4 regions of the Pseudalkalibacillus sp. Hm43 genome follow, and region 3 is predicted to be linked to each of the others. Evidence: riboswitches for the same ligand, from Rfam matches in the RefSeq annotation. Region 3 holds a riboswitch; each other region holds the start of a gene.
What was found. A riboswitch is a leader RNA that binds a small molecule or an ion and turns the genes downstream of it on or off. The one in region 3 is predicted to bind cyclic di-GMP.

Region 1: it holds a riboswitch for cyclic di-GMP, as region 3 does, so the genes downstream of both, ACXQIQ_RS03575 (anti-repressor SinI family protein) here and ACXQIQ_RS14440 (hypothetical protein) in region 3, are expected to answer to the same signal.
Region 2: it holds a riboswitch for cyclic di-GMP, as region 3 does, so the genes downstream of both, ACXQIQ_RS02440 (GspE/PulE family protein) here and ACXQIQ_RS14440 (hypothetical protein) in region 3, are expected to answer to the same signal.
Region 4: it holds a riboswitch for cyclic di-GMP, as region 3 does, so the genes downstream of both, ACXQIQ_RS03620 (anti-repressor SinI family protein) here and ACXQIQ_RS14440 (hypothetical protein) in region 3, are expected to answer to the same signal.

What each region holds. Positions count from the first base shown of each region.
Region 1 covers NZ_CM135129.1:656,497-664,581, reverse strand. Annotated here, with positions in the region: gene ACXQIQ_RS03595 (class D sortase) at 1-327, shown strand, start outside; gene ACXQIQ_RS03590 (hypothetical protein) at 467-718, shown strand; gene ACXQIQ_RS03585 (helix-turn-helix domain-containing protein) at 744-1,055, shown strand; gene ACXQIQ_RS03580 (helix-turn-helix domain-containing protein) at 1,096-1,422, opposite strand; gene ACXQIQ_RS03575 (anti-repressor SinI family protein) at 1,512-1,655, opposite strand; cyclic di-GMP riboswitch class I at 1,686-1,767, opposite strand; RNA gene ssrS (6S RNA) at 2,031-2,216, shown strand; gene ACXQIQ_RS03565 (5'-3' exonuclease) at 2,323-3,198, shown strand; gene ACXQIQ_RS03560 (ABC transporter permease subunit) at 3,285-4,250, shown strand; gene ACXQIQ_RS03555 (hypothetical protein) at 4,240-5,247, shown strand; gene ACXQIQ_RS03550 (ABC transporter permease subunit) at 5,341-6,306, shown strand; gene ACXQIQ_RS03545 (hypothetical protein) at 6,296-7,312, shown strand; gene ACXQIQ_RS03540 (reverse transcriptase-like protein) at 7,309-7,701, opposite strand; gene ACXQIQ_RS03535 (type 1 glutamine amidotransferase domain-containing protein) at 8,032-8,085, shown strand, end outside.
Region 2 covers NZ_CM135129.1:474,803-482,887, forward strand. Annotated here, with positions in the region: gene ACXQIQ_RS02435 (response regulator) at 1-483, opposite strand, end outside; gene ACXQIQ_RS02440 (GspE/PulE family protein) at 532-2,169, opposite strand; cyclic di-GMP riboswitch class I at 2,244-2,332, opposite strand; gene ACXQIQ_RS02445 (GGDEF domain-containing protein) at 2,668-3,738, shown strand; gene ACXQIQ_RS02450 (PCYCGC motif-containing (lipo)protein) at 3,787-4,236, opposite strand; gene ACXQIQ_RS02455 (ribonuclease H-like YkuK family protein) at 4,342-4,887, opposite strand; gene ACXQIQ_RS02460 (ATP-binding protein) at 5,146-5,862, opposite strand; gene ACXQIQ_RS02465 (ECF transporter S component) at 5,859-6,350, opposite strand; gene ACXQIQ_RS02470 (cob(I)yrinic acid a,c-diamide adenosyltransferase) at 6,340-6,930, opposite strand; gene ACXQIQ_RS02475 (bifunctional adenosylcobinamide kinase/adenosylcobinamide-phosphate guanylyltransferase) at 6,930-7,373, opposite strand; gene ACXQIQ_RS02480 (histidine phosphatase family protein) at 7,325-7,933, opposite strand; gene cobS (adenosylcobinamide-GDP ribazoletransferase) at 7,891-8,085, opposite strand, start outside.
Region 3 covers NZ_CM135129.1:2,734,696-2,742,780, forward strand. Annotated here, with positions in the region: gene ACXQIQ_RS14420 (transposase) at 1-47, shown strand, start outside; gene fabZ (3-hydroxyacyl-ACP dehydratase FabZ) at 127-561, shown strand; gene kynB (arylformamidase) at 589-1,206, shown strand; gene ACXQIQ_RS14435 (hypothetical protein) at 1,359-1,517, shown strand; cyclic di-GMP riboswitch class I at 1,841-1,928, shown strand; gene ACXQIQ_RS14440 (hypothetical protein) at 2,058-3,329, shown strand; gene ACXQIQ_RS14445 (DUF2569 domain-containing protein) at 3,375-3,908, opposite strand; gene ACXQIQ_RS14450 (acyltransferase) at 4,095-5,141, shown strand; gene ACXQIQ_RS14455 (GNAT family N-acetyltransferase) at 5,149-5,946, opposite strand; gene ACXQIQ_RS14460 (penicillin-binding transpeptidase domain-containing protein) at 6,081-8,085, shown strand, end outside.
Region 4 covers NZ_CM135129.1:666,169-674,253, reverse strand. Annotated here, with positions in the region: gene ACXQIQ_RS03655 (peptidase) at 1-308, shown strand, start outside; gene ACXQIQ_RS03650 (hypothetical protein) at 546-1,949, shown strand; gene ACXQIQ_RS03645 (hypothetical protein) at 1,968-3,476, shown strand; gene ACXQIQ_RS03640 (hypothetical protein) at 3,531-4,961, shown strand; gene ACXQIQ_RS03635 (ester cyclase) at 5,063-5,473, shown strand; gene ACXQIQ_RS03630 (DNA alkylation repair protein) at 5,505-5,765, opposite strand; gene ACXQIQ_RS03625 (hypothetical protein) at 5,859-5,990, shown strand; cyclic di-GMP riboswitch class II at 6,120-6,201, shown strand; gene ACXQIQ_RS03620 (anti-repressor SinI family protein) at 6,245-6,382, shown strand; gene ACXQIQ_RS03615 (SipW-dependent-type signal peptide-containing protein) at 6,634-7,332, shown strand; gene sipW (signal peptidase I SipW) at 7,338-7,910, shown strand; gene ACXQIQ_RS03605 (TasA family protein) at 7,990-8,085, shown strand, end outside.

The DNA of each region.
Region 1 (8,085 bases), 1.7 Mb from region 3:
AACTTGAAAAAAGGAGCTGGCCGTCTCGAAGGTACTGCTCTATTAGGAGAGAAGGGGAATGCAGCGATTGCTGCACACCGCAGCTATACCTACGGAAAAGACTTCAACCGCCTTGATGAGTTAGAAGATGGTGACGAGATCATCATTACAACCGAAACTTCCACATACACATATATTGTGGACAACACTTTGCGTGTTCTTCCAGATGACACTTCAGTATTAGCATCAAATCAAGATCAATCCATCATAACCTTAATAACGTGTGACCCTATCAAAGACCCTACACATCGCTTGATTGTTCAAGCTTCTATAAAGAAAACTTGGTGAAGCCAAGCCTTGGCGCAGGTTGAACCTTAGTTGCTCTTATACTTTTATCTATTACTTTTCTTCAACGTCGACGAACATCCTCGTTGAAAAGTTATCGTTTTCAAAACGTATACAAAATCCATAAGAAAAGGTGATTGCCATGATTCGTAGATTAAATGGTGATTCGATCTCCTATATTAATAATCAGAAGGTTACCTTGAGATACTTACAAGAAGACATTGGAGAACTCTACATCAATAACCAACTGATGGGGAAATGTTCTTACTCTTATGCTAAATCATCTATAGAACGTATGGAACAAGTGAAGAGTAGAGAAAAAATCTATATTCAAGACGATGAAATTCTATTTAGAGAATTGAAGGTAGGTACACTGATTAATATTCAAGTTTAGACCTTGGAGAAGGGGGATCCCAGTTATGTATTTAGGAGAAAAAGTAAGGCAAGCTCGGATTGCCCAACAGATTTCTATAAAAGAACTGGCGAAACTTGTCCAGGTAACGGAGGCTTACATATTGAATCTAGAGAGTGGTATCATACAAAATCCATCATTTTTTACCGTTGTACGTATTGCAAAAGAATTAGGATTGGATGTATATGAGATGGATAAATTGTACGTTGATCCTGAATGGTTGGATCTGATTAAGGAAGCAAGGCAGTTAGGACTTTCAAGAACGGAAATACGGAACTTCATATTACAGCAACAATTTCTCTCCCTTGATGCAAAATAAAAAGCACTCCATTCCAAATTAGAATGGGAGTGCTTAATTATTATTCTTGTTCTTTTTTCCACTTATTATACTCTAGGAAACTTTTGAATTCGTCTTTTGAAACCCCGGACTGCATGGCTTCTTGTACAAGTCTCATCCAATCTTCATCTAGGTCCTCATGTTTTGCATCCACTGCATCATGTAATAGATTATCTAAAGGTACATTCAATACTGTCGATACTTTTTCTAAGAATTGAATGGAAGGGTTCGATTGTAGATTACGCTCAATTGAGCTGAGGTAGGACTTAGCCACACCCGCTCGTTCTGCAAGCTCTGATAGAGAGAATCCTTTTTCATTTCTGTAGTGTTTAAGACGATCCCCAATCATAATTGTAACTCCTTCAAGTCAAAATTCTTCTGGATAATTAAACCCATTATACCATAAAACTTGGTGATCTGTTATGTATTTCTGTGTAGTTACGCTTTTGATTGGACGGTTTTGAAGGAAAAACTACGAATAAAGTCCCGGATTTCGCTTTTTGTCAGGCCATTGTTTTTTGCTGCTTTCATCAACTCAACCCACTCTAAATCCAACTTCTCTTTTTCAACTCGTTTTTCCATTACCCATTCCTCCTAATTAAGAACTTGCCTCTTGGTAGCCCAGCCATCTTGGTATATCCGTAGATCTGTGACTTTGCGTCGCCGCTTTTCAACGGGTTTGCCTTTGCAAGGAGGGTTTCCATTTTTATACTATCTATCATATAGAATGCCTACTACAAAAGTTGTAAGTTTACGATGAAAATTCGTTCTAATTTTGTCGTATTGACAGAAATATCCGACAAATTACCTGATTATCTACATATTGACGCGAATGCTGTGGATGATAAAGTGACATACTAGATTTAGCGATTAGGAAAGGTCTGATAGATACCATAAATTGTAACAACTCGACAATGATCGGAGTTCTTTACAAACAACCCATTCCTAGTTATAATAAAGTTCCTGCATTGTTAGTGACACGTTTATGTCTTAAACCGATGTCATGACATAGGGAACCCTAAATCTCGATCTAGACGTCATGCCGCAACTTCGGAAGCGGAAGACGAACGGATTGATGCGGGTACCCACCTGCCGAAAGTGGGTTTATGAGTCATGAAGTGTCACGGCAAGTGCGGGAACTCATACATATTGTGAAAGGGCTGGCCAGCAATGGTCAGTCCTTCTCTATTTATAAAGTAAAATGTGATACAATGAACAGAGGAAAAGCCGGGGAAAAGGGGACAAAAAAATGAGTAACCGATTTATTATCATAGATGGATTCAACCTGTTAAGCCGATGTTATTTTGCGACGAGCTATGGTCGAGAAGACCATGAATTGACGACAAACAGTGAAGGATTGTACACGAATGCACTCCGTGTCAAAATTCAAAAGCTCTTGAATCTAATTGAAATTTACGATCCGACACATCTTATGATTGCATGGGATGTGAAGCGTGAAGAAACGTTGCGCCGTCAAAAGTATCCAGATTATAAGGATACACGAAACGAACTGCCTGAACCTCTCATTCAGCAGTATCAAACTGTAACGGAACTGTTCGATATTGTAGGAGTCACACAAATGGCGATCAGCCCATATGAAGCGGATGACATCATGGGTACTTTGTCACGCCGTTGGTCGGAAGAAATGGACGGAGAGTGCTACATCTACAGTAACGACCGTGATTTGCTGCAGCTTTTAACGGATAAAGTGTCTCAGATCATAGCGAAAAAGAAAGAAGAGAATGCATACACTCTGAAGCATTTCACTGACGAGTTCGGGATTACGCCTGCTCAATGGATTGATGTGAAGGCACTACTTGGTGATAAGAGTGACAACATTCCTGGCGTGCATGGTGTTGGGGAAAAAGCAGCGCTCCCGATGATCCAGCAGTACGGATCGGTCGAAGCGATTTATGAGGAAGAAGAGCTGGATCCGATTTTCAAGCGTTACTTGAAGAAGATTGCTGCCGGTCGTGAGATGGCATTCCTCAGTAAGGATCTCGTAACCATCGATACACAGATTCCGATATTGAATGAAACGCCATGGGATGGATTCTCCTTACGACTTGACCGTGAAAAACTGAAACAAGAAGTGGAACGACTCGAATTACGCGTTCGGATGTAAGTTGTATACTAATAAAACCAAAAAAAGGAAACGATAGAACTTTGTCGAAACCCTACTTTATAGAAAATATAAAGTGGGGTCTTTTTATGCGAAATTTATTGGCTGTTTCATTGGTGAAGGGTGGGCTTACCATTACCGGCATCATCCTGTTCAGTTGTCTTCCGTATTTGTTATTCAATATGGAGTCGAACAAAGAAATTCTTTATCTGATCAATAAAAAGATGATGTCGAATGCGAGCTACTTGGTTGATGATATCATTTTCAACTGGCGAGCTTACTTCGAGCAAGTTGCGCTTTCAATTAAGGAACTATTTACATTTTGGGACATGACGTATTCGACGAAAACGGGTCAAATCTTACCTGTCTTCCCAGAAATGAGAGAATTATATGTAAAATCAGCTGCCTATTTTCTCGGTGGATTAGTAGTAGCGGTTAGCTTGTCTGTCATGTTAGTCCACATCATTATGATGACTAACGTGAAAGTGAGAAGAGTACTTAAAGGAATATTGACCATCATGAAATCCCTTCCGGATGTGTTTTACATCATCCTTACACAACTGATCATCATCTGGGTATACAGACGTACGGATGTGGTGTTGTTTAATACATCACATTCATTCGGGGATGAAGCAATCTTTTTCCCAATCATGCTGTTAGCGATATTGCCGACGGTTTATTTTGTGAGATTTCTATTATTGGCTTTTGAGGATCAGGAGTCAGAGTTATATGTGGAACTTGCGAAGGGAAAGGGCGTTGTTCGTTTTCGTATCGTGAGTTTACATATTTTCCGTAATGCGATTCCTACCTTAAAAAATCATTTCAAGACAATCTTTTGGATTATGCTGTCCAATTGGTTGATGGTTGAAATATTCATGGACTTTAATGGGATCATGATGTTCCTTTTGGAAAATGGACCGTTGAATCCGACATTGTTCATTTTAGGAGTTGTCATGATTTTCATCCCTTACTATACGATCAGTTTACTATCAGGACTCATGACGATGTCTGTTCAAAAAGTAATCGTTAGGAGGGGAATGGAAGATGCTGCTTAAATTGATACGTAACCCGTGGTTTTTAGTCAGTTTTATTGGATTGACGGTTTTACTGACATTCAGTTTTGGATATGAAGCATGGCTAAAAGATGATGGAGATCGGGTTACTGTTTTATATGATGAGGATGGTGTGCCTTATGATAGTGCGCCGTTCGAGCCCTCTTTTCAGTATCCGTTAGGGTCGGATAGTCTAGGAGAAAATTATCTGTATCGAATAGTAGATGGAGCCAAGTATACGATCGGATTGGCAGCTTCAATCAGCCTCGTCCAGATCATCTTATCTTTATTCGGTGGATTTCTACTATATATTGCACCTAAAAAAGTAAGACTGACTGCAGATGGTTTATTTGATACGTTCCATTATGCGCCTTTCGCCATTTTTATTTATTTGTTGGCGGGAACAGTCATTGATATCTTTGTATGGAGTTACTCACTTGAAACGAGAATCATTTTTCCTGCCATCGTCATCGTTTTGTTATCTGTTCCTGTGCTTTCCACTCTGATTGCAAAGGAATTAGAGGATTTATATAAAGTGGAGTTTATTCAAAATGCACCAACCTTGGGAGGTGGCGTCTACCACATTTTCCGGAAGCATGTTTCCAAATTCCTCATCCCGAAGCTGTTTGTATTGTTCCTCCAACAGATCAGTACGGTGTTGATCATCTTTGTCCATTTAGGCGTGTTAGAGGTGTTCATCGGAGGTAGTGAAACATACAAAATGGCAGAAAGTGTAGATGGTGGTGTTATGATTGAGACCTTCACTTTATCAAATGAGTGGGGTGGATTGATCGGTAAGTATTGGTCACTTTATATAGCATACCCTTGGCTCATTTTCGGACCGATTTTGGCGTTTTCGTTTGTCATTTTGATGATGAACCTGCTCGTGCATGGCATGACGCAAACGCTTGAAATCAATCCATATGGTAAAAAGAAAAGGAAACAAAAAAGCCGCCTTCAAAACAAGGAAGCTGCTGAATTGGATTTTTCAAAGATTTAACGGAAGGAAGAACATAACATAAATAACAATTAAAGGGAATAAGAGAATTTTGTCGAAACCCTACTTTATAGAAAATAAAGTGGGGTCTTTTTTATGGGGAAATTTCTAGCAATATCCGGTTTTAAAGCATTACTGACAGTCTTGAGCATCATCTTGTTCGGGTGTCTTCCATTTCTGTTATTCAACATGGAAGTGAACAAAGAAATCCTCTATCTGCTCAATAAGGACATATTAGGAAATGCGAGCTACATGTCAGATGACATCATGTTCAACTGGAAAGGATACCTCGATCAAGTTGCACTTTCACTGAGAGAAGTCGGAACGTTTTGGGAGATGACCTATTCGACGAAAGTCGGTAAGGACTTGCCTGTATTCCCTGAACTGAGTGAACTTTACTTCAAGTCTGCATCCTACTTTTTAGGTGGATTAGTTGTAGCCGTTTGTCTCTCTGTCATCTCAGTTCACATCATCATGATGACAAATAAAAAAGTAAGAAGAGCTTTTAAGGCAATGCTCACAGTCTTAAAATCACTTCCTGATGTGTTTTTCATCATGATCGTTCAACTTGCCATCATCATGGTGTTCAAAAAAACGGGGGTGGTACTGTTCAATACCACCCATTCATATGGAGACGAGGCCATATTTTTTCCGATATTGGTCTTATCCATATTGCCAACGGTGTATTTCGTAAAATATCTATTGCTGGCTTTTGAAGATCAAGAAGACCAATTATACGTGGAACTCGCAAAAGGAAAGGGAGTTGCAAGGTTCAAGATCGTCAGTATCCATATTTTCCGCAATGCGATTCCGACTTTAAGGAATCATTTCAAGACGATCTTTTGGATCATGCTGTCCAATTGGCTAATGATAGAGATCTTCATGAATTATAATGGAATCATGATGTTCTTGGTGGAGAATGGACCATTGAATCCATCATTGTTCATCGTAGGGGTCTTGATGATTTACCTTCCTTACTTCTTGATCAGTGTATTGTCTTCACTTATTAAGATGTCAGTTGCGGAAACGAAAGTAAGGAGGGGAATGGAAGATGCTGCTTAAACTCATTAGAAATCCATGGATTGTATTCAGCTTTATCGGATTAACGGTTCTACTTACGCTAAGCTTCGGGTATGAGGCCTGGCTGAAATATGATGGAGAACGTGTAACGATCCTATATGATGAGGAGGGTCTTCCTTATGACAGTGCGCCTTTCGAACCGTCCTTAGAGTATCCTTTAGGATCAGATAACCTGGGGGAAAATTATCTGTATCGGGTTATAGACGGGGCCAAATACACGATTGCACTAGCGGCCATCATCAGTCTCATACAAATGATTTTGTCTTTCTTTGGCGGATTTTTATTGTATCTTTCACCGAAAAAAGCTCGCCTTACATTCGATGGTTTATTTGATACACTCCATTATGCTCCATTTGTGATTTTCATTTATTTACTCGTTGGACCTGTCCTCGTCATTTTTACATGGAGCTATACGTTAGAAACGAAGATCGTCTTTCCTGCGGTCGTCATTATCTTTTTATCTGTTCCCGTACTATCAAATCTGATCGCAAAGGAATTAGAACAGGTTTATAAAGTCGAGTTCATCCAAAATGCGCCTACATTGGGGGGAGGCGTCTTCCACATTTTTAGAAAACATGTATCTAGGTTCCTAGTACCAAAAATGTTTGTGTTATTCCTTCAACAAATCAGTACGGTCCTGATCATCTTTGTCCATTTAGGAATCCTCCAGGTGTTCATCGGTGGAAGTGAGACATATAAAATGGATGAACGTATAGAAGGAAAAGAAGTTGTCATCATAACGGAATCATTTACGATGTCGAATGAGTGGGGTGGACTGATCGGAAAGTATTGGTCTGAATATATGTTCAACCCGATGCTTGTTTTTGGACCGATTCTAGGGTTTTCGTTCGTCATTTTGATGATGAACTTACTGGTACACGGTTTAACACAAACGCTTGAAATCAATCCATATGTTAAAAAGAAGCGCGAACGAAAAAGCCGCCTTCGAAAGAAGACAGCTACAGAGTTGGATTTTACAAAGATTTAAGCGTTCTTTTGGATGGCTTCACGAGCGAGTTTATCAGCATTCCTGTTTTGCGAACTCGGAATCCACTTGATGAAAAACAGATCCAGCTCGTCTTTCAACACAAGAACTTGTTGAAGGAGGGGCTGGTATACGTTCTTTTTGACATATTCCTTTTCGACGGCTTGTTCGACTAGCTGTGAGTCGGTCCGGAATGAAACGATTTTGTAACCTTTGTCGATGCAGATTTTCAATGCGTGGATAAGAGCATGGTACTCTGCTTCATGGTTCGACATCTCACCGAGCGGGATGGAGTAGGAATGACTTCCATCCGGAGCTCCTTTTATAAATATACCTGCGCCAGACGGTCCAGGATTACCTGAACTGGCACCATCTACATAAACGTCTATCATCTAATCACCTATAATTGTAAAAATTTGTTACCGTCCGCACCCCGAAATCGGTGGAGATCGGATTTCGGGTACCGCAAGAGGTTCTTTCGCACCCCGAAAACGGGAAAAATCAGATTTCGCACCCCGTATGCGGCACTTTCGCACCCTGAAAACGGGAAAAAACGCTTTTCGAGCACCGAACGAAGTGAGCAGCTCCAAAAATCCCCTCGACTTAACGTTTATTTTATCATACAAGTTGGGAATAGGTACTACCATATCTAGCTACAGATTCTTTTACGGTCTGTAAGATGGACATTTGTACGAATGTTTTGTAAAAAGGAGGTTCACACAATGAGGCTGTCGAACACTAGAGTTATGGCATTGGTTGAAAATGATTTCGAGGAT
Region 2 (8,085 bases), 1.5 Mb from region 3:
TTCAGTGGTTGGAATATGGTTAACATTCTCTACCATGCTTACAGACTCTTCCACTACTTCTTCCTCTATAACATCATTCTTCGGCTCTTCCTCATCTTCAGGTGTCAGGGGTTTTAAATGGGGTTCTGCGTAACGTTTAACGATTTCTTGCATGTAGTCTGGTTTGAATGGCTTCATAAGGTATCCAACTGCTCCTGCATCCAATGCTTCTTGAATCAGATCTTTTTGATTGCTTGCAGAACAAACGAGAATGACGGCTTCCGCATCATACACTAATATCTCCTTAATCGCATCCAACCCGTTCATTTCAGGCATGGTCAGATCCATCATGACTACATCCGGTTCCAATTCCTTGAATTTTTCCACAGCTTCCTTTCCGTTCACCGCTTCACCTACAACATGGTACCCGTGTTGGATCAGACATTCTCTTGCCATTTTTCTCATAAAGCTTGTATCATCTACGACTAGAAAATTGTAAGACATCCCATTTTTCCCCCTTAATCAATTTAAATGCAAACATTGATTCATTCCTCATTGGATATTGGTTAGAACGTCATCGACGGTTGTTATACCCTCTTTGACTTTTGTAAGGCCATCGTGAAGGAGCGTTTGAAATTCTTTTTCTTCCAGGTGTTCTCGGAACGCTTCTGCTGGACGGTTCTGTAAGATCATGTCTCTAAGTACATCGTCGATTGTCAATACTTCGTGGATTCCGACCAATCCTTTATAACCTGTATTGTTGCACAGCTTACATCCATCACCACGTACAACAGCAATCTTCGAACTTTTATTTGTCGTTACGAAGGAGCGGAAATTCCCGATTGCACTTTTGCTTTTCGCATCATCTGAAGGAACCAGTCCATGTGCTTCAAAAAGCTTGGATTCTTCATCAGACGCAGGCATGCTTTTCGCACACCGCTCACAAACCTTTCTCACCAATCGTTGGCTAACGATACAAGTTAAGGAGGTTGCGAGGAGATATGGCTCGATGCCCATATCAAGAATTCTTCGGATCGTTCCAACTGCATCTTTCCCATGGATCGAACCTAGAACGAGCCGTCCGGATAGTGATATTCGAGTTGATGCTTCTACTGTTTGTTTGTCCTCTAGATGACTGACCATGATGACATTAGGATCTTGAGTTAGCATTGTGCTTAATCCATTCGTGAAATTAAATCCGATTGAATCATTCACTTCCACTTGGGTAATTCCATCCAGCCGTCTATCAACACTTTGTTCAACGGATACAATTTTATGTTTTGGGTGATTGATATGGTCGAGAATGGAATACAGTGAAGTCGTTTTTCCACTCATTGATGGTCCTGAGATAAGGACAAAGCCGCTGCGACGATCAATGGCTGATTCCACTTGTTTCAGGTTGTTTTCACTAAAGCCGAACTCATTAAGTTTCAACAATTGATCCGTACGATCGATTAATTTTAAGACCGCACTTTCCCCATTAATGGTTGGAACCGTAGAAACCCGAATGTCGTAATCCGTATTATACGCTTCCTTATGTATGTACCCGGTTTGCGGGAGTCCCCTTTTTGACGCATTTAAACTCGCTATTGTTTTGATCCTACCTATAATTGATTCTTTCAGATCGTTTGAAATAACCTTTTGTTTTTCAAGCATCTGATTGATGCGATACTTGACTGAAAGACCATCTTTTTCAGCATCCAAGTGAATATCACTCGCATTTTGCTGGACAGCATACTCGATGATATCATTCAGCTCTTTAACAGAACTCAAAACCCCATAGTGATCGATAATCGCCATCTCTAGTTCACTTCTTGTTGCAATACAAGGTTGGACGATCATACCAGTCGTCTCCTGGATATCTTTGATGGCCTCTTGATTAAGGGGATCCACCATAGCCACTTTAAGCTTTCCACTCATTTGTTCAATCGGTATGAAGCAATGTTTTCTGGCTAGGGCTTCATGTATGAGTTGAATGGTACTACGGTTCGGTACAATCTCATCCATATTCACGACAGGTATGCCAAGTTGAAATTCTAGGGCTTCAGCGAGTTGACGTTCGGTTATGAGATGATCCTCTACTAATATTTCCCCTATCTTTTTAAAGGAATGGGTTTGTTTTTGGAGCGCGTTTTCAAGTTGATCCTCTGTAATCAGTCCATTCATGACCAATAATTCACCTATGCGCATATACAACCTCCTTTTGGTACTATTCCGACATTGATAGAAATAAAAGGATATTAATAGACATAAAAAGCCAATGTTTGAGCGGCCCGACGATCATGCCTCGTGAAGAGGATTAGACTCGTAGCTTTGCGTCCCCAACTTTCGTATGGGTTTGCCTTTTTTCATTCATTTGGCTTGAGTGGAATTTATTTTCTGTCTAGGAAAAATGACCCTTTTCTGTATGTTTCAATTATACTGTAAACCTATAGTTGGAAAAATAGAGCATTATCACTAAATTGAATGCTAGATAAAAAGGACCAACAAGTGAGTATTTTATGTTTTCAGAAAATAATACATAGGTATTTGTAACTAAGTTACAAACCAAGGGATTAGGTATAATGATGTGTTTCTAGATTACTCGATTATGTCGAAATAAAGAATATTATAGATTTTTAATCCATGAACCCTACCTGATTATGGTAAAATACTCATTACATCATGTTCTTAGGGTGATCTTACATAATGAAGGACTTAATATTTCACACAACACTGATCTTATCGTATTTGTTTTTAGTTGGATTCATCATGGGTTGGCGTGAACAGAACTTTTCACGGTTTGTAAACAGGCTGTTCATTGGAACTGGTACAGGGCTAATGGGAATCGTATTGATGTATTATTCTATAAGAATCACAGAAACAGTAATACTTGATATGCGGCACTTGTTCATGATTATCGCTGCCTTGTTTGGTGGTCCTATTTCGGCAATGCTTTCAGCAGTAATTATTGCCTCCGGAAGAATTTTACTCTTCGGAGTTACAGAAGCGTCATTGACGGTAGCTGTCTTGTTTGTATTCATCGGTGTCATTTACAGTTTGATTGCGAAATTGAGATACAACAATTACATTAAAGGATTCATCATGAACATGGTCACATTAGTGCTCGTATTCATGGTCATCAATCATCTTGTCAGTTTTACTCAAGCTATGGAAAGCACCATTTATCTATTCGCCATCTCAATTCCAGTCGGTTTTTTGACCGTTTCCCTTTGGATCTATCTTTATCGGTATAACGAGATGGTCAAGACTTATAAAGCACAAGCGAAGGTCGATTTTTTGACCAGCTTGAACAATGTCCGTAAGTTTGATGAAGAGATGAACGCATTTAAAAAACACCGGCTCCCAAAAGGCGAACGGTTATCGATTTTATTGATTGATATCGACTTCTTTAAGAAAGTGAATGATACTTATGGGCATGAAGCTGGAGATGAAGTCCTCCGCCAATTAGGTCAGGTATTGAAATCGAAAGCCAGGATGAAAGATATCGTGTCCAGAAATGGTGGCGAAGAGTTTTCGATCTTACTTCCAGATTGTGATTTGGAAACTGCTGAGGAAATAGCAGAACGCATACGAAATGCTGTAGAGAACCATATTTTCGATTTACCGGATGGGTCTGGCATCCAAATTACTGTATCCATCGGTGTAGCGAGCTTTCCGGACACCGTTAAAGTGTTTGATAAGTTATATAAGGAAGCGGATGAGGGTCTTTATAAAGCAAAACGCACAGGCAGGAATAAAGTTTGTGTCCCTACATAAAAAAGTGCGACCACGATGTTTTTCTAACTCATCGTGGTCGCTTTTTCATTACATCGGTTTAGGTGTTGGAGTAGGCTCCATCCCACTTTGACCGTATTTAGCTTCAATCATTGCTCTAATGTCTTTCAGGTCTGTCCCTTTTTCATATTCGAATTTAGCCTCACGGGCTATATTGACACAAATTCCTCAGCCAAGTCCCATATCATCCAGAACCGCCACGTTGTCTTCGATCTGATCTACGAAACAATCGGTATTGTTATTGTGGCCGGCATCATGGTGACACCCACAATAACACGGTATGTAATCCAATACTTCAGGATGGTGGACAGCAAAATCATAGGCTTCAATAGTAGCAGCATCAACCCCAAGATCCTTGAGGTGCGTCCAATCATTATTGTGCATATCATGGGTCATTTTGGTTGGTTGTTCTTCACTGCTACAAGCAGAAAGGAATAGAAACAGAGAAACCATCAGTAGGAAAATCCTTTTTCGGCACATGTTGTTCACCTCATACCTATCGTTACATAGTAACAGTATATCTGATAAATCAAAATAAAACATGTACCGATCTAACCTTTTTTGTTACTTTTTTATGAACGATTATTACTTCGTATAACGGTTCGCATAACTGGAAGCGACAAGTGACTCAGGTTTGATTTTTGCTTCAATGCCGTGCGCTTCAATCCGTGCGACCATTTCGGCGACGAATTCCCGTGTCTTATTCTGTTTTCCTTTCCCAATATCTAGATGCCCTTCCATAATGAAGCTTGATCCTTTATATACATGAGGAAGGACGATGTTGATGAACTGATTCTTGAGGTTTTCATCGAAAAGTGAGGCGACTTCTTCTGTCAAAGAGGTTTCATAGGAGATTTTCTGATGTAAATTCCGTATAGGATCGGGGTATCGGATTTTTCGATAGCATGCCCATGCTCCTTTTCCGACCCGTTGCATAACAAGCCCGGTAATGAAGATCGTTTCATTTTGATATACATGAGAATCGGTTCCAATCATGAGCTTATAGTTACCTAGTGGCTCTTTCCTCATGAAAGTAAGCATATGTTCACGGACTTCTTCAAAGGTCAGATGAGCGAAGGTCAGATTTCTGAAAGTCATCGGCTGATCCGCAAAGAAATAATGGTCTACCATATGCCGTTATCTCCTTTTTCTTAGCTTTGGAATTCTGAAATTCTGAAATATCAAATCCTGAGAGTAAATATAATCTTAAAATACCCATAAAACACTTTTGTTATAAAAATCATATGTCATTTCTTGTCTCACATACATAAATCATTGAAAAACTTACAGGAAATTTACAGTGTTATACTACTATCTTATTCAACCGAAGTACAAGATGTGTGGGACTTTACTATATGCAAAAAAGGAAGACCAATGATGGTCTCCCCTTCAACCCTTTATTCTGTCTATCATTTCAAGTGGATAAAATAATTCTCTGCATTTAGAGTGGATTTCCTCTTCGTGATTGATTGGATAAGATACGATCGTGCATGTGGAAGGTCCTGCGGATGCATGGAGGTCAAGTTCAGAGTTAACTTTAAAATCCTTGTGAAAGATTTGTTCCAGTTCCGCTTGTATTCCTTTTGAACCGACTGGCCATAAGTAAACATCCTCAAGTGCAGAAAGAGATTTAAACATTTCCAAAGGGATGACGAAACTCGAATGATCCATAACGCCTTGTCCGACCAAAGGTTTTCCAATGACAGCCCATCCGAACTCAGGACGAAACGATGGCATACTCCTTTTGACATGTTTGGCCTTCCCCGCCACTGCAATCCCGATGGCGGACTGGACCATTGAAAAATTACTTTCCGAACTTCCAGAAACATTTATGTGTCGCATTTCTAGCTCTTCTAGACCTTTATGTATCCCTTTCATCAATGAATGCCAATGACCTTCACCGTTGAAATTATGGAGGATGATCGAGGTTGGCTCACCACCTGCAGCCAAACACTCCATGACGGCAACTCGGAAGGAGTAATAGGCTAAGATGTCATATGGGACCTTTACCTCATCATTGTCTTTCTCACCAATTCCTCCACTGTTATCGCTTGTAAATATCAAGAATTGTTCAGACGTAATAGGTTGAATGACCGCATTTCTCAAGAGCTCCACTCCTTCATCGGACTTTTATTGAACATATTAGCACCCTTATGAACACTTATGACCGCGAGAATTGTATTCACGACTGCGCTCAACAATAAGGAAGGAACGATTGCGGTGTAAAAGGAAGCCCCGATGATCCAAATGAACGGTAAAGGCGCTAACAAAGCATTGCCACATACGAAAACGACACATGCTAGTCGCTTGATGCCTCTTTGGTATAGTCCACTAAAAAGGTATACAAAAAACGCCATCTCAAGACTGATGAGGACATGAAAAGGTCCAAGTGGCATACCTCCGAACAGAGCAGAAATCAAATGTCCAATGCCCGCCACAATCGCTCCAGGTATGCTGCCAATAAGCATACCTGCCATGAGGGCTGGAAATGTGTCTAATCCGATACTCCCAATAACAGCGGGTATCTTAATGGCGCCACCGATTGCCGAAAATGCTGTGAACAATGCTACTAGGCTGATGATTTTAGTTCGCATCTTCCGATCTTCCTTTAGGTTTTTTGAAAACAATCGCACTCCTCGCATATTCAACATCTTTCACATTCAGTCTGAAGTTGATGACTCTTGATAGCGCAAAAAAATAGTCCGATAGACGATTCAAGTATTGGAGTGGGCGTTCAATATCCTCAGCACCTGATTTCATAAGGTGTACGACCAATCTCTCTGCTCTTCTTGTAATCGTCCTGGCTATGTGGATGGATACTGCCGGTTTTGTACCGCCTGGAAGGATGAACTTTTCCAATTCAGGCGTTTCTGCAATCATTATATCGATCCGTTTTTCCAAGTAGGTGATTGATTCATGAGTGAGCTTCGGTTCATTCTTTTTCGTAATGTTGGAAAGATCTCCTCCACAGTCAAATAATTCATGCTGGATTTTCTCCAAATCAAAGCACACATCATTAAACAAGTCGGCATCCAATTCCGCTATCGCTTGGCCCACGAAAGCATTCAATTCATCTATGGTCCCATATGCTTCGACGCGGATATCGTCTTTATCGACTCTTCCTCCAATTACACTGGTTGTACCTGAATCACCTGTACGCGTATAAATTTTCATCATTTCGCCTCCGATTTAATGGTTTGATGAATGCCATACCAGATCAAATCTACCCGGCTAGCATGTTTGCTGATTTGTTGATAGCACCTTCCTGTGAGATCTCTCCAGTTACGTTCCTCGGACGAAATAGGGACAATTCCTTTCGTGATATCCGTACCGATCAGGATCATCTGTTTCGTGGTTTGTCTCTCCCAATCCATCCATCTTTCCAATAACTGCTCCCAATAGAATTCTGGTTGATCTTGCCTCATCACCTCATGCCGAATCCAGTTTTCTAGTCCTTCAAGGACGACCAGTGTGTGAGACAAATGATTGACATCTGTTGGTAACGAAGCGTTTTCATATTGTGATATCCAGATATACTCATCCCTGAGCGTTAAATTATAGTGTTGCTTTACCCAAGCACGCTTCCCGTTGAAGGAACCTCCTGTAACGAAGTGCATCGCTCTCCCCTCCTTAATTGACTCTCGGTAAAAGTAAGTTCGTAACCTGCTGCAAACGGGACTTCCCATTCCCAGAAGTTCTTGGGAACCGGAGCAAATCGGTGTAGCAAGCTTCGAATGACACCACCATGTGTGACGAGCGCAAGCCGTCTTCCCTTCCGATCGGCTAGTATTTTACTCCAGCCTTGCATAATCCTTTCTTGAAATTCATCCAACCCTTCTCCATCGGGAGGAGCGATTTGATCAGGATCGTCCAGCCATTTTTGGTAGTGAAGGTCGTGTTTCAGAGATTCATAGGTATGTCCTTCCCATGAACCGAAATTCATTTCCCTGAATTCCTTCAACAAAGTCGGTTCAGAATGTGGAAACAGTCGAAGACATGTTTGCTGACATCGCTTCAAGTCACTTGAAAAAAATTGGTCATATTCCTTGTGTGCAGGAGATATCCTATGTGCTTCATCTTCACCCAAAGAAAGATCATCCCATCCACAATATGTCCGGGTTCGATTGGCTTTCGTTATACCATGTCGATAGAGAGCAATATCCACCATGTCATCCATGCGAATAGTTCAACACCTTCCACTGAAGCCCCTATTACATCTCCGGTCATCCCGCCGAACCACTTCACGCTCTTCTTTCGAATGAACAGAAAAGTAATAAGACCCATTCCTGTTAAGGTAACGAAAAGGAAGATATTTATATCTGTTATTAC
Region 3 (8,085 bases):
CCATCAACGGCAACAACCTTACCGAAGAGATCTTACTCCCTACGTAATCCACCTTCACGGATTTCTTTTTCCAAAACGATTTATGCTATCATAAGGAAAAAGAGTGTTAACCATAGGAGGATACATATGTTGAACATTGACGAAATCAAAGAAATTATCCCGCACCGCTATCCATTTTTGCTTGTAGATAAGATTTTAGAAGTGGAAGAAGGGAAGCACGCAATCGGAGTGAAAAACGTGTCTGCAAATGAAGAATTTTTCAACGGACATTTCCCTGAATACCCTGTCATGCCAGGTGTTCTGATTGTAGAAGCACTCGCTCAAGTCGGGGCTGTTGCGTTATTGAAAAAAGAAGAAAACCGTGGACGTCTCGCCTTCTTTGCAGGAATCGACAACTGCCGCTTCAAGCGTCAAGTCCGCCCTGGAGACCAGCTACGCCTCGAAGTGGAACTGACTCGAGTTCGTGGTTCGATGGGTAAAGGAAAAGCGACGGCGACTGTAGACGGAGAAGTCGCATGTGAAACGGAAATCATGTTTGCGCTAGGTAAAAAAGAAGACTAAGAAAGCGGGAAGAGGGGGAGTTTGGAGATGAAGATTTGGGATATTTCTCAACCGTTGAAAGAAGGCGTGCCTACATGGCCGGGAGATACGCCTTTTTCATTCAAGCTGAATTGGACGAAAGCCGAAACCGGATCTGTTAATGTCGGAAGCGTCACCTTCAGCACGCATACAGGAACGCATGTGGATGCACCGTTTCATTTTGATGATGACGGCAAAAAGATGCTGGACCTAAAGCCCGACCTCTATGTCGGTGATGCGCTCGTCGTCCACTTAGAAGGACGAGAATCAATCACACCGGAAGATTTACAAAACTATGATCTGAGCGAAGTGGAGCGGGTGTTGATCAAGACGGCCTCATGGAAAGATCGAACGAAATTTCCAGAGTCGATTACGTATCTGTCACCTGAACTTGCTCCATTTTTAAAAGAAAACGGAATTCGATTGATTGGCGTGGATGTACCATCCGTCGATCAAGTCGACTCCAAAGATTTGCCAGCACATCACAGCTTGCTCGACCACAACATTCATATCTTGGAAAGCGTCATGTTGGACGATGTAGAAGAGGGGATTTACGAGCTGATTGCACTGCCACTTCCATTAGCCGAATCCGACGCGAGCCCAGTGAGGGCAATACTTCGTAGGTGATTATTAAGCCAGTGTTAGCGAGATGTAAACATCGTTAGAGTTGTGTATTCATTCAGTAAATTCTAACAAATATCGCAAAAAATTTACTATAGTGTAGTTAACCGGGAAACAAGCCGGTCAAAAACTTTTGCGATATAAGGAGTGGATTGAACGTGAAGAAAAGTTTTCTCGCTAAACTAGGCTCTGCACTACTCGCAATTATGTTAATTACAGCTTGTAATGGAACGGAAGAAGAACCAGCTAACGAAGAACCAGCAAACGAAGAACAAGAAACCAACACTGAAGACGGAGAGTCTGAAGAAGGTTCTTGATCATATTATTTTGTAAAATTGAATAGTAGGCACACGACCTACCTCCCTCACCCTCACATTTGGAGCTGCCCCGAGCAGCTCTCTTTTTTTTGTGAGTAAAAAAGACGGTACCAGGCACCGATTAGGAAGCCAATGGTACCAACGCTTCTCAATCGGTGCCTGACACCACCCTTCAAATTACCTATTTCATATTGCTTATAAGAGTGGAAATATCATGCGGGATTGCCATTTCTGATAGAAAACACCTATAAATTATCAGAAAAAATAGGAAGATAGAACTTCGAAGAATGGTGTCGAATTGTTGTATACTAAAACCATTGAAGAGCAGATAAAGGCAAAGCTATCGAAAGGTAGTGACGCAAAGCTAAAGGGACTAACGGTGAACCCCACCTATGTCAGCCAGTTGCCTAGGACCGATCAGTCATACATAAGAAGGATTAAAGCTAGCATAGGTCAACAAGGCAAATTACAAGAGTACAGGATTCTGTAACTCTCGTAGTCTGCTTTTTTTATGAAAAATAAACGAAAGGAATGAAGCAAATGATGAAGAAATGGATTGCAGTACTAAGCGCAGCTTCTCTACTACTATTCGGAACCTCACCAGCAGCGTTCGCAAACACAAATGAGTCTACTCCAAAAGTTGAGATGAAAGACAGTACATCCACTACGGAAGAACCAACAACTGAAGAAAACAATGAGGAATCCACAACAGAAGAAAGTAATGAGAAAGAAGAAACTAACGAAGACGAAGCTACAGAAGATGAGGAATCAGAAGAAGCAGAAGAAGAGCCGTCCCTATTACCAGGTGACTTCTTCTATTTCGTAAAAACAATGATTGAAAATGTACGGCTTGCAGTAGCTTCTGACGACTTTGAAGAAGCAAAGATCTTAGCTGATATTGCATCTAAGAGAATTGCTGAAGCTAATGCTCTTTTTGCTGCTGGTGAAACTGAGCTAGCTGAGAAGACGCTTGAAGAAGCAATTAAAGCACAAGAAGCAGCTCTTGAAAAATCAGAAAGTAACGAAGAGTCTTCTGAAGAAACAGAAGAAGGAACAGAAGAGTCTGAGGAAGGTTCTGAAGAAGAGGAATCTTCCGAAGGTGACGAAGAGTCCACTGAAGGTGAACAAGAGTCTGAAGAAGGAACAGAAGAAGAGGAAGAGTCCACTGAAGAAGAGGAAGAAGATTCCGATATGGACGAACTCCAATCGAAACTTTCTCAAAACATTAACGCATTGCTAATGGCATTAGCGCTTGTTGAGAACCCTCAAGCTCAAGAGTCTCTTATGAAAAATATCCAAAAAGCATTCGCAAAATTGGATAAAAAGATTGCAAAACTAGAAGAAAAGCACAACAAAAAAGAAGATATGGATGAAGAAGAGTCAGAAGAGGAAGAGTCTGACGAAAATGAATCAGAATCCGTTGAAGAGGAAGCAAATGAGGACGAGGAGTCCGAAGATGAGGATAAAGACGATGAAGAAATAGCTGCTAAGAAAGCAGAAAAAGCAAAACAAAAAGCTGAAAAGAAAGCTCAAAAAGAACGAGAAAAAGCAGCCAAGAAACAAGAAAGAGCTGAAAAGAAGCAAGAAAAGCAAAAAGAAAGAGCGGAAAAGAAACAAGAGAGAGCTGAGAAAAAGCAAGAGAAGCGCGAAAAGCAAAAGCGTGACCGAGACGACGATGATGATCGTGAAAAAGAGCGTAAACGCGACCGAGACAAAGATCGCGATGACGATGATGAAGAAGATGAAGACGACGATGATGACCAAGACAACGATGATGACGAAGACGATGATGATGAAGAGGACGACGATTAATCGTTCCGTTGAGAAAGGAGACTGCCACGAGGCGGTCTCCTTTTTTTATAACGTCAAATTGTTACTCGCAACCGTCTTTTCCTTAGGACCACTGACAAAAGTCGCTTTTACTCTTTTTGACCTCATCAGATAAGGAATCCATATGATACTTAATAACAGCGCTCCAGCTTGCTGTCGATACGACTGGTTTTGGATATATTGCAATGTATCAGCTGTAATAGGTAGTGTACCGAAAATCCAATTCGTAATGAATCCATCAGCGACTGCAAAAACCGTCATGGCAATCAGAAAAGAAATCATAAACCTCGGAAAAAGAGAACTCCTCGTTAACAACAGCCACAGACCAACCAAGGAAAGAATGATCAACAGAAGATCCACACCAACACCCATCCAAAAAGCAGGTTCAAACCAGGTGTGATAGAGGGGATTACCACTTTCCGTCAATAAACTCCAAGCGGGTGTATTGTAAACGGTCCAATACGTTTGATACAAAGAATAGAGCCGAATGACCGGGACTAACAGAAGACCAAAGACAATGAGGATCAACCATCCACCAATACCTTCATGCTTAGACCCCATAAGGAATCTCCTTTCCTCTTAATAAGTTATAAATACCCTTCCCATAGTTACTTCAATCCAATTTTTTGAAAACCTTTAATTCGTTACCATAAATTACAAAAACAAATATAGACAACAAACATATGTCCGGACCGAATGAATTACTTAGTTAATTCAACTAAGGAAAGGTAAAAGGTGGAGAAGACAATGGCAGCTCAAACAACACGAAAATTCTTCGAAGAGATCCATTTTTTACGTGCATTTGCCTGTTTAGGTGTTATTTTAGTTCATGTGAGCGCAAGCTATGACACATGGTTCATATACATGTTTAATCAATTAGGCCGATTCGGAACACCAACATTCGCGTTGATTAGTGGATTCCTTTTGTTCCACCAAGTGAAATATAAAGGATTTGATTCGCAAAAATTCATTAAATCCAGGTTTACGAAGATTGTCGTACCATTCATAGTGTGGAGCATATTTTACTTTTTGCTGGGTCTCATACTGTGGAAATCGTTTCCTGATTTAGAAGTATTGATCAAAAGGTTCTTATTTGGTGATTCTTTTTATCACTTATATTTCATGGTGATTGTGATTCAGTTTTATCTCTTTTTCCCTTTAATGCAGCTCATTCGTACAAAAAAAGCCTGGATGATTGCCTTACTTGTATCATTTATCGTGACTTTTTTCTGTCTATATCATAAACAAATACCAATAGATGGACCTGTTGGAACATTCGTTAATGATCCCATCTTTTTATTTAAGTGGATTTTCTATTTTATATTTGGAGGGTTTTTAGCATTTTATTGGGAGCAAATCCTGCAATTTACGAAAAATAAAGGTCTTCTAATCCTGATCATAATTGCAGTTTATGCATTTACGATTTATGAATATCATATTGTAGGTGCAATAAGTTCGAGACGAGTTTCGAATTTAGTGAACATCCCATTGCTCACTATAGCTTGTATTGGACTTATTCCATTATTAAAACAGATGAAATTCCTTTACAATCCATTGAAGGTAATTGGTACTTTCTCAATGGGGATCTATCTCGTCCACCCTTTTGTGCTTATTATTTTAAAAGAGCTCATTCCTGAAGGGGTTTGGGCTGCTCCTGAAAGCTTCCCGGTGATCACATTGATGGTTCTAATCATTTCAGTTGCGATTGTACAAGCGATTCGAATGTTATCATTCGTACAATATATTGTCCCAGTGCCACAAATGAAGCCACGCAGACAGGAAGCAATCAGCTGACTCAAAATTATGAGTCAGCTTTATTTGTCTTCTTATATACTTCATAACTCCCGATCTCTTCAAACCCTAACTTTCGTAAAATCGGTTCAGAGTTATCCTTCCGAGCCTGGGTAACGATATACTTAGAACCGTTTTGTGCGGCAAGCTCCATTCTCTTTGTTAAAAGCGAATGATAAATACCTTGCTTCCTGTACTCCGGTAAAACACCTGTCCCGGCCAAATACATTGCTACGCCATCTGAGCTGAACCGATACCCGGCATATCCAACAGGTTTGTCCCCATGCATAGCAATCAGGAAACCTCCCCGTTTGTTTTCAGTCTTTAAATAACCATACCGTTGCTTCACCAAATGTTCTTTCGTAGCATCATCATGTCCCCAAACTTCTGCACTGACATCCACATAGTGCTGAACATCTTCCACCGTTTCCACTACCCGAACTTGGTAGGGGATAGGCTTAGGTTTAAGGTCATCTTTTATTGGTAAGATCAGTCCATAATAAGTATCTTCGTATGTCAGACCGCGTTCCAAAAGCAACTCTTCAAGACTTTCAGGCTTCGAATCAGGCCCAATCCACCATGAAAAAGGCTTTCCATCGTAAAACTGAAGCACTTCATCCAACAAAGCTGCAACTTCTTCCGTCGATTCAGCTTCAAATTTCGCCACTTTGTTCGATAAGATACTTGAGGACCCTTCCGTCTTATACATGAGAAGATCATCACGTTCTACAAATTCAACAGATTCCGGGATATGTTCATAATCCCACATGACTCCGCGGACATATTTCCAAAGTTGTACATTCATCATAGGTGCACCTCATATACATCAACATTAGCGAAACTTTTTCAGAAAACGAACGTCTATCTGAATAAGGTCGCTTTTACTCATTATTCCATCTCAATCAAAGGATTCCTTCAACCATGTACAGAAAGGAGAACAATATGATACGAAAAACCATTATTTTTATCGGACTAATTTTACTCTTAACGGCATGTTCTGAAAAACCGAAACCTGAAACGACATTTGAAAGATACATGAAAGCTTGGGAGCAGCAAGACTTTAAGAAAATGTACAGTCTCTTAACAGATGAATCGCAAAAGAACATAACGGAAGCAGATTTCGTTGAACGCTATACCAAAATATATGAGGATATTAAAGCCGAGAACTTGAAGGTTACATATAAGCTCCCTGAAGAAGAGCAAGACTACGAAGAGGAAGACACACCTCAGTTCGACTTTAATGTAAAAATGAATACGATCGCAGGACTTCTTGAAATCAATCACAAGACAACATTAGCATTCGAAAAAGAAGAAGATAATGACCACTGGGGAATAAAATGGGATACCTCCATGATATACCCGGGTATGAAAGAAGAAGATAAACTCTCTCTTGAAATACAGAAGCCAGTGCGCGGAGAAATCTATGATACCAACGGAGAAGGACTTGCAATCAATGGAATTGTACAGGAAGTCGGTCTAGTTCCAGGCTGGATGAAAGAGGATAGAGTGGAAGTAAAGAAAAGGCTATCTGAATTACTTGAAATGCCTGTCGAGGAAATCAACGCAAAGCTTGAGCAATCTTGGGTGAAAGAAGATTCATTTGTTCCACTCAAGAAAATCCCTAATGACGACCGTGCAAAAATAGACGCAATCCGACCGCTTAATGGAACCAAGTTTGTTGAAAAAGAAGGTAGAGTTTATCCATATAAAGGAGCAGCAGCTCACCTGACCGGCTACATCGGAAAAGTGACAGCAGCCGATTTGGAAAAGAAACAGAACGAGGGCTATACTGCAAACGATTGGATTGGAAGAAGAGGACTTGAACAAGTCCTTGAAAAGGAATTACGTGGTGAAGTAGGAGCGGAAATTTTCATTGTAGATCAAGAAAATGTCCGCCAAGATCTACTTGCCAAAAAAGAACCTGTTGACGGGAAAGACTTTACCCTCACAATTGATGTGTCGGTCCAATCCGTATTATTCCACCAGATGAATAAGGATGCCGGAACAGCTTCAGCCATCAATCCAACAACGGGTGAGGTGCTTGCATTAGTCAGTACACCAGCTTTCGACCCGAATGATTTCGTAAATGGGATTTCTACTGAAAAATATTCGAAACTGGAAAAGAACCCACTCAAACCATTAACGAACCGGTTCACCAAAACCTATGCGCCAGGGTCTGCCTTTAAGCCGGTCACTGCTGCAATCGGGTTAAAAACCGGAGCGATTGATCCTGCTGAAGAAAAAGCAATTCCCGCAAACAACCAATGGAAGAAGGATTCGTGGGGTAACTATTATGTCACAAGAGTGGATAGCCCTGATACAGCTGTGAACCTGCAAGATGCGCTCGTTCGCTCTGACAATATTTATTTTGCAATGTCGGTGCTCGATATTGGAGAAGAAGCCTTTTTACAAGAAACGAAGAACTTTGGCTTTGATGAAAAAATTCCGTTTCCTTATCCGATTCCAGCCTCCCAAATTGCGAATGAGGATGGTATCAAAAATGAAATACAGCTCGTTGATTCCAGTTATGGTCAAGGGCAGGTCGAGATGAGTGCCTTGCATCTGGGACTCAGCTATACACCGATTGTGACGAAGGGTTCTTTGTTAAAACCAAGTCTGTTCAAAGAAACAGAAAAACAAACGTGGAAAGAAAATGTCATCAGCGAAGAGACGGCAAATAGAATCACAAATGACTTAATACAAGTGATTGAAAGTCCGAACGGTACAGCTCCAGAGGCAAAGATTAATGGACTGCGTTTAGCTGGTAAAACTGGAACGGCAGAACTGAAAGCATCAAAAGAAGAAAAAGGGAAGGAAAACGGTTGGTTCGTTGCCTGGAATACGGAGAATCCATCCCTACTTGTGTCAATGATGATTGAAGATGTGAAGGATCGAAGAGGAAGCCATTATGTAACACCAAAAGTGAAAGAGGTATTCCAAAGTTTAT
Region 4 (8,085 bases), 1.7 Mb from region 3:
TTCAAGTGGAATGGTTCGGTGCGCAGTGGCTTCCAGGTTCTATAGACGTCGAGCACGAATTGATGGGTATCCTTCAAAGCAAGTATGAGGAAGTATTGGGTGAACCTCCTGAGATTGAGGCGTCTCCTTGGGGAACAGATGGTGGACTTTTGACTCAGGTCGGAAACACACCGTCCATCGTGTTCGGCCCAGGTGTCACGGCATACGCGCATTACCCGAACGAATACATCGAGCTTGAAAAAGTGTTCCAAGTCGCTCAGATCTTCAGCCTCGTCATCTATGAGTGGTGTGAAGGGGAAGGGCTCTAAAAAGGATTCCATCGTAACCGATGGGATCTTTGTTATTACTTGAGGACAGATTTTTTTATTTTACAGAATCATCCGATTATTTCGCCGATAACCTCTCCCAGAATATTGAACTTATGGTAGGATGAAGGGAAAGGGGAGGGACCGATCATCAAGAAGCTAATACCAATTGCAATTGTCATCATCTTATTTATCTTGTTAGGTAATCAATTTCAGAAAGAAGAAGTACAGAACGTCCAAGTGAGCGAAGAAAATTTCGATGTCGTCGATTCTTACAAAAAGATACAGCGATACAGTCGGCTGGGGTCTGATTATCGACGTGAATGGTTGAAGAAGGCGGATCAATACGGTTTAATTCAAAAGGTTAAGCATGAAGAAATACCGGTCATGGAATCGAATCGAACGATTAAAATACATGAGGTTTGGAACGCCAATACCGAATTTTTCATCATTTATAGTGTCAGTCTATTGCCAAGTGATGAAGAACCGAAAGACATCCCATACATGACGTTCGGCGATATTTTTTTACATAATGAAGAAAATCAAGAAGCACGTATTCTCGTTGATCCATATGAAACCAATCCAAACAATAAAATGAATTCGACCTCGAATACAGGTTTCGTATATGAGGAGCGATTTTACCGAAGTATTTGGATTGAAGGGATGGACAGTCCTAGTTTCCACGAGGAAATCATGGAATGGAACTTACCAACTGTTGAAGATGGAGACGCAGTCCAGCAACGGCTTGAATTGGTAAATGGTGTGACGTTTACCAATCTACAGATGGTTGATAAAGATTGGAACATGACATCACTCAATCCTCTGACTGTGAATATGAAAATGACAAATTTCACAAAACCACTCGAATCCGCTCAATTGGATGGGGTTGTCCAATTGGCACCTGATACGACCTTACTGTTCAAGCGTTATGAAGTGTCATTTTTTGAAGAGCGGCTGTATATAGACATTGGTGAAAATAAAGATCAGTTGAAAGCGCTGACTTATAGCTTGAACGGACATGGAATGCAATCTTCAATCCAATCAGATGGAGAAGGGGAATTATACATTCAAGCCAATGAGAAGCCTATGGATTCTGGAAAATTATCTATCCATTTTACAGAGGCATCTGTTCCGAGCAATGAAGAAGCGACCTATCAACTAACCGGTAAGAATATGGAGGATTTCAAGAATGATTTATCTCAAGAAAAACCACCAATGCTTGCATTGAATGAAACATTCGGAAAAATCAACGGTGATGATACGTTTACAGCAAGAAGCCTGGATTACCGTGAAACTCCTGACGGAAACGCTGTCTCCTTCAATGTCAACTTAAAAGGGGACAACATCGATTATCAAGACTATTGGTTCAGAGATTATGCGGAGTATTTGGAGCATAAACAACATGATCCAAATGAAAAGCATCTGTTTATGGATCCTTTGGTCGAAGTGACAAACAGTAACGGGGAAAGGTTAGAACTTATGGAAGTTAGAAGTCAGCCGAGCGCAAATAGTATTAATATTAATATTGAAATAGCTAAGGATGTATTTATTGATCAGAATGAATTAAATTTCAGGTTCTTCCATTTTTCAAAACCGTATCCATTAGAAATGGAACTCATCGAGATTCCAATTCACACAGAGTAATTTTTAAGGGGGAAAATTGTGAAAGGGAAAAATACGCTCGCAAAACTTTTGCCAGTTTTATTGATTTTAGGTGCTTTCTTTTTTATTAGTGAAATGTTCAAAGAGAAAGAGCGAACGTCGTTTGCAGTCGATCGTGAGGCGTTCATTGTCGTCGATTCCGAAGAGGAATTGAAAGAAAGACTCGGAAGAGAAGTTCAATACTTTGACCCGGAAATGTTCAAACTCATGGAAAAACATAACCTTATCACCGAAATTGAAAACGTCAATATCCCAGTTGTGGAGGAGCAACGGGAATTCCGAATTGAATCATTATATAATCAAGGGCTAGGTCTTTTCATGACATACAGCTTAGATGTATTGCCCAACGATGAAAGCCCGGATGATATTCCCTACTTTGAGTTTGACCGGTTAAAACTGACAGCAGATGGAGAAGATCCTCTCGAGCTCGGGGTTGGTAGACATGGTGGATTCCAGGACCAACATTGGCAAAGTGACGGTGTCGTCTTTCAAAACAGAATCTACCGTAGAGTAGTTTATGAACCAGACTGGAATGAAAAAGTTTTAAAAACATTATCCAGCTGGGTAAATAGTAAGGAAATGGATAACTTTGATCATATTAATGAAGCAATCATGAAAATATCCAAAATCGAACTTCAAGAGGTGGAATTGGTAAAGAAGGGGAATGCAGGTGGTGAAAAGTTCGCACTCCAGGACATTGCGCTCGATTACCAGATGAAGAGTCAGGATCCGTTGCTTGAATCCGTCTCCGTTAACAAATCAACCAATCTTGGGAATGGGAGGTCCATCACTTATACAGATTTTGAAACAAGGCTTCATCAGAAACGTCTTTATTTTGAGATGAATTCACCTCTAGAACTGAATGAAGTTTACTACAAGTATGGAAAAATCGAGGGTCAATCGTCCGTTCGTAAAGATGCAGACGGTAGACAATATATCGAAATTTATCATGACCCCTACAACGGCGATTTGGGACCTGATGAGCCGACGATTTCACTCCTATCAGGATCCTATCCAACAGATGAAGAATTAACGTTTACGATTACGAAGGATGAATTTCAAAAGTTTCGAGCAAAAATGGAACAAGACGAAAATGTTTACGAAATCAATCGTGATTTAGGTGTGGTGAATACGATAGATTTTGAACTCGTCAAATTGGAAATAAACCCGAATGGACCACATCAGGACAATTATGGTTTCTTTTTAAAGGTAGATCCAGAGCATGAGTATGATCGTCATATATACTTCCAAAGCTATGAAAGATACTTGGAAACGATTAAAGAACATCCTGAAGCAGAAATGCATTTTAGGGGGCAACCCATGATGGAAGTGAAAGATCAAGATGGTAATCCGGTTCGGGCAGATCAACACTACTCAGATGAATCCGGTCATTTCTATGGTTTCGAACCTCATTCTTTTGATGAAATTGAGGAATTGAACATCCGCATATTCAATCTTCCAATGTATGTTGATTTTGCCGAAAATGAAGTATCATTGGGAAGTGAATGATGAAAAAGCACCTGTGTGGGTGCTTTTTCAACGTCGGTGTTAAGGTGGGATGAGATGAAATCCAAGACATATTTGAAGCTGCTCCCAGTGCTGATTCTTATTGCAGCTTTTATCATTGTTAGCAACTATGCAAAAGAAGAAGCATCTACTTCGTTTGAGGTTGACCGTGAGAATTTTAAAGTTGTAGATACGGAAGATGAACTTGAATCATTGTTAGCTGGACAGTCGAGGTATAACGGAGACCTTTTAATAAAAGCTTATCAATATGATCTGATGAAAGAAATTGAAGGTGTAAAAGTCCCATTGATTGATGAACAGAGAGATTTTAGGGTCGAATCCATGTGGAATCACCGACTTGATTTGATCCTGACTTATAGTTTCAATTTGTTGCCGAGCGATAAAATTCCAGAGGCAATTCCACATCTTCGTGTGAATGAGTTAACCTATCATCCAGACGATGATGACCCTTTGAATATGACCGTCCAAACTCATAATCAGGTGGGTGGGAACTATTGGCCGAATGATGGGGTCGTTTATGAGAACCGGTTGTACCGAAGAACGGTCTTGATTCCTGTCATGACAGAAGATCTGTATGACCAAATTCGAAATTGGTCAGAAGGTCCATCCAACTTTAATGACGCTGCGGAATCCATCCATCAAGTGGATCTGAAGAACATCGAGCTTGTGACGAAAAAAGAAAATGGTGCAGAAACCAAGACGATGGAGGATGTTGAAATTCCTTATCGCTTTCAGGAATTCAATCCTAAACTGGAAACGTTTCAACTCGACCAATCCGTTGATTTGAAGGAACAATCCAGCATCACTTATACGAAATTCGATAAGCATTTATATGACGATCGTCTCTATTTTTCACTACAAACGAAAACTGAGCTACGGACGTTAACATTTAGAGTGAATGGTATGATGGGCAATAGCTCCATTCTAAAAGATGAAGAAGGTCATACTTACATTCAACTCCATCATTATCCAAGCCTACTGAATGACGAAATCCAATTCTCGCTATTATCTGGACTTTATACCACCGGAGATGAACTCGATTTTACAATTGAAAAAGAACATCTTCAGGCGGTTCAGAACGGAGGAAAGGAGCGACGATTGGAGCGTGATATCGGGGAAATTCATGATGTGTCCTTCAGGTTAGAAGATATCAGAAGCTTAGGAGAGGTTTTTGAAGGTAGCGATTACGCTATTACGATAGCGGTTGAAGCGGAGGGTGATCGTGATTTACACTTCAGACCCGATGATGAAGAAGAGCCCTTACATGCCAATCCGATTATTGATGTGCGCGATCAGGATGGGGAATCTGTACGGATCAATCTTTTGCCAACGTCGGGCAGTGCTTCCCAAATGATCGGCCTGACTAAAAAAGACTTCAAAAAGGTAGAAGCGCTGCACATTAAAATATACAACATTTCAAAACAAGTTAACTTCCATGAAAAAGAAAGCACCTTCCGCTTGAATTAGACACCTGAATCATATTCAGGTGTTTTTTTATCTGTAAAAGTACTAATCACCGTCCCACCTGCATACAAATTAGTCTTATCACACTTGAGGGAGGAGACGAGATGATTTATAAACAGATCGTTCAGAAGTTTCAGGATGAAGTATTGAACGAGAGGTGTTACGACAACTTTTTTCTCTACTGTCATCGAGATTTCACCTTCAAATCAAACGATGATCGCTGTGTTTTCGGATTGGATGCTTTCGCCGAACACATGAATGACTACCAGCAGGCTTTTCCAGATTTGACCTATTGTACGGAGAACATGTACCAGGACGGGAGTTGTGTCGTCGTCTACTGGAAGATGAAAGGAACGAACAAAGCCCCTCTACAATATTATCCTGCCACCTATAAACGCATAGAGCTCCACGGCAGTTCGTTTTTCAAATTTAAAGACGGAAAAATTTATGAAAACTATGTATGCTTCAACGAATACGAAATTCCGAAGCAACTCGGTCTATTGCAGAATGTATAATGCGAAAAAGCCTCTATTATAGAGGCTTTTTTCATGTCAAAAATGGATTTTGGGACGAGCTTGCACGTGCCTTGAACGTTTCTTCATTCTCAATCAAACCGCAAGCACCGCACTGGACGCGATAATGGGATCCACTATAAGGAATGTGGAACGTATCTAAATGATCGTTGGAATATTCCTCAACCACATCACCTGACTGTGGATCCAGTTTGACACCTTTAGGGATCTGTTCAATCATGTTAAAGCGCGTTCGGTTGGTCTTGCAGCCGGGACATAAATAAGGTCCACCCATAGCGAACACCTCCTATCACTTAGAATGACCAGATTTTGAAGAATTATGAAATCGGAATGGCTCATACTAAGAAAAAGAATAGGAGGGATCCCAATGGGCAAACAGAAAAAAGGAAATGCAAACGCACAACGAAACAATAATGCAAAAGCAATGGAAAAACGCGCAAAATCAGGTGAAATGCCAAACTTCGCTGAAGTAGAAGCGAAAAAGATGGAGAGCGAATGAAATAGAGGGACTGTTTTTTTGTTCTATTTGAGCAAAAGAACAACTCCCATATATGACAAAATTTTCTGACAATAATGTTGCTTCATAGTACTATAGATGTATATAATAGAACTAATTAAATAGTTCGTTATAGCTATGGGAGACAATGAAGCGCATATACATTTGGGCACTTATGCTGCGCGGAGTCAGTGGTGCAACCGACCCGACATATCAGGAGACTAAAATCCAGGATCGTGATAAGAGGAGGGCTACCAATGAATGAAGTGCCTGTTAAAATCATTGACCAAGACTGGGTTGCACTGATCCTTGAAGCAAAGTCGCTCGGACTGACCAAAGAAGAGATCCAAGCTTTCCTGGAAATGACAACAAGAAAACACCACATACAGAAGTAAATATTTAGGACCCACACCGGTTGTGTGGGTCTTTTTCTTTGTGGTCGTTCTGTAAAAAGAACATAGTAAAAAAGTTGAAAAACTACGAAAAAGGGAGTATAAGCGAGTATTACTAAGGTATTGTTCTTCAAAACGAACGATATGGTACTATAGAAGGGTTTAAACGTTCTTTATAACGGTATATAATCACAAGTGTAAGATGTTCTTTAAAAAGAACAACACTTACAAAACCCATAACAAAGTAGGTGGGAATGGTGCTTGAACTGCCAAGCAGAAAAAAAAGAAGTAGGAGTCAAGGTAATAGAAAAAGGAGATTTAGATTACTACTAAACTTTTCACTGGCACTTATTGTATTTTTTCTAATGGGATATGCAATTCAAGGTACATATTCCTATTTCTCGGATCAAGCTAGAGTATCAGGCACGATGACAGCAGCAACTGACTTTTGTGCAGACAAAGAATATAAAAAATCTCATAAAGAATTATGTAAAGATAATGCAGGTTTAGGAAACGGACCAGAAGATGGAGACGATGATACTGGAGAACAAACTGATCCAGACAACCCTGGTCATAACAAAAAAGATTGTGATGATCATACGGGTGCTCCATGTTCAGACAAAACAAATGATACAAAACAAGAAAAAGAAGATCAAGTACAAGATGATACTAATAGTCAAGAACAAATAGAAAACTCAGAAAATGATGAAACTGAAGCAAGTGAATCTGATCAATCATCTGAAGAAGCTGAAGAAGGAAATGAAACTGATGGGTCAAATGAAACTGAGCCACAATCTCAGTCTTCTGAAGAAGATGAAGAAAATAACGTAATTGAAGGAAAAGGACAAAACACAGAAAAGACTCCTGAAGTTCCTGATCCAAAACAAACAGAGGAGAATAAGACAAGTAGTAATGAACCCCAAAATGAAAATAATCAAGAAACAACGGAGTGATGTATATGAAAACAACATTGAAATGGGTTAGTAACATTACGTCATGGTTATTGTTCGGCATTTTTATAGTCATGGTTTTCATGGTTGTAACTTCGAAAGCATCAGGTGGAGAACCAACGTTCATGGGTTATCAACTAAAATCTGTTCTTTCAGGTTCGATGGAACCCACATTCGATACAGGATCAATTATTGCTATAGATCCATCTATTAATAAAGAGAAACTAAAAAAGGGTGACATCATCACCTTCATGGAAGATGCAGAAAAGTTAATCACTCATAGAATTATAGAAGTTAAAAAAACCGCCAATCATGTGCAATACATCACCAAAGGGGATAACAATGATGGTGCTGACATATCCCCAGTTCTTTCGGAAAATGTTGTTGGAAAATATGATGGCTTCAATATCCCGTTACTTGGCTATTTTATGAATTTTGCAAATTCAAAAATTGGTACAGCAATATTATTGATCCTTCCAGGATTACTGTTGATCATTTATTCTGCCTACTCTATCTGGAAGGCTATTAAGGAAATTGAAGTACCTAAAAAAGAAGAATCTAGTTCTACTACTAGTAATTGAATAAGTTGAATCACCGCTATTCAGCGGGTTCAAAATAAAAAATATACATACCCAATAGGGTAAAGGAGGAAAAAGAAACATGAGTATTAAAAAGAAGATTGGTTTGGGCGTAGCATCAGCAGCACTAGGATTGTCGTTGGTCGGTGGAGGGACTTTTGCATACTTTAGTGATACA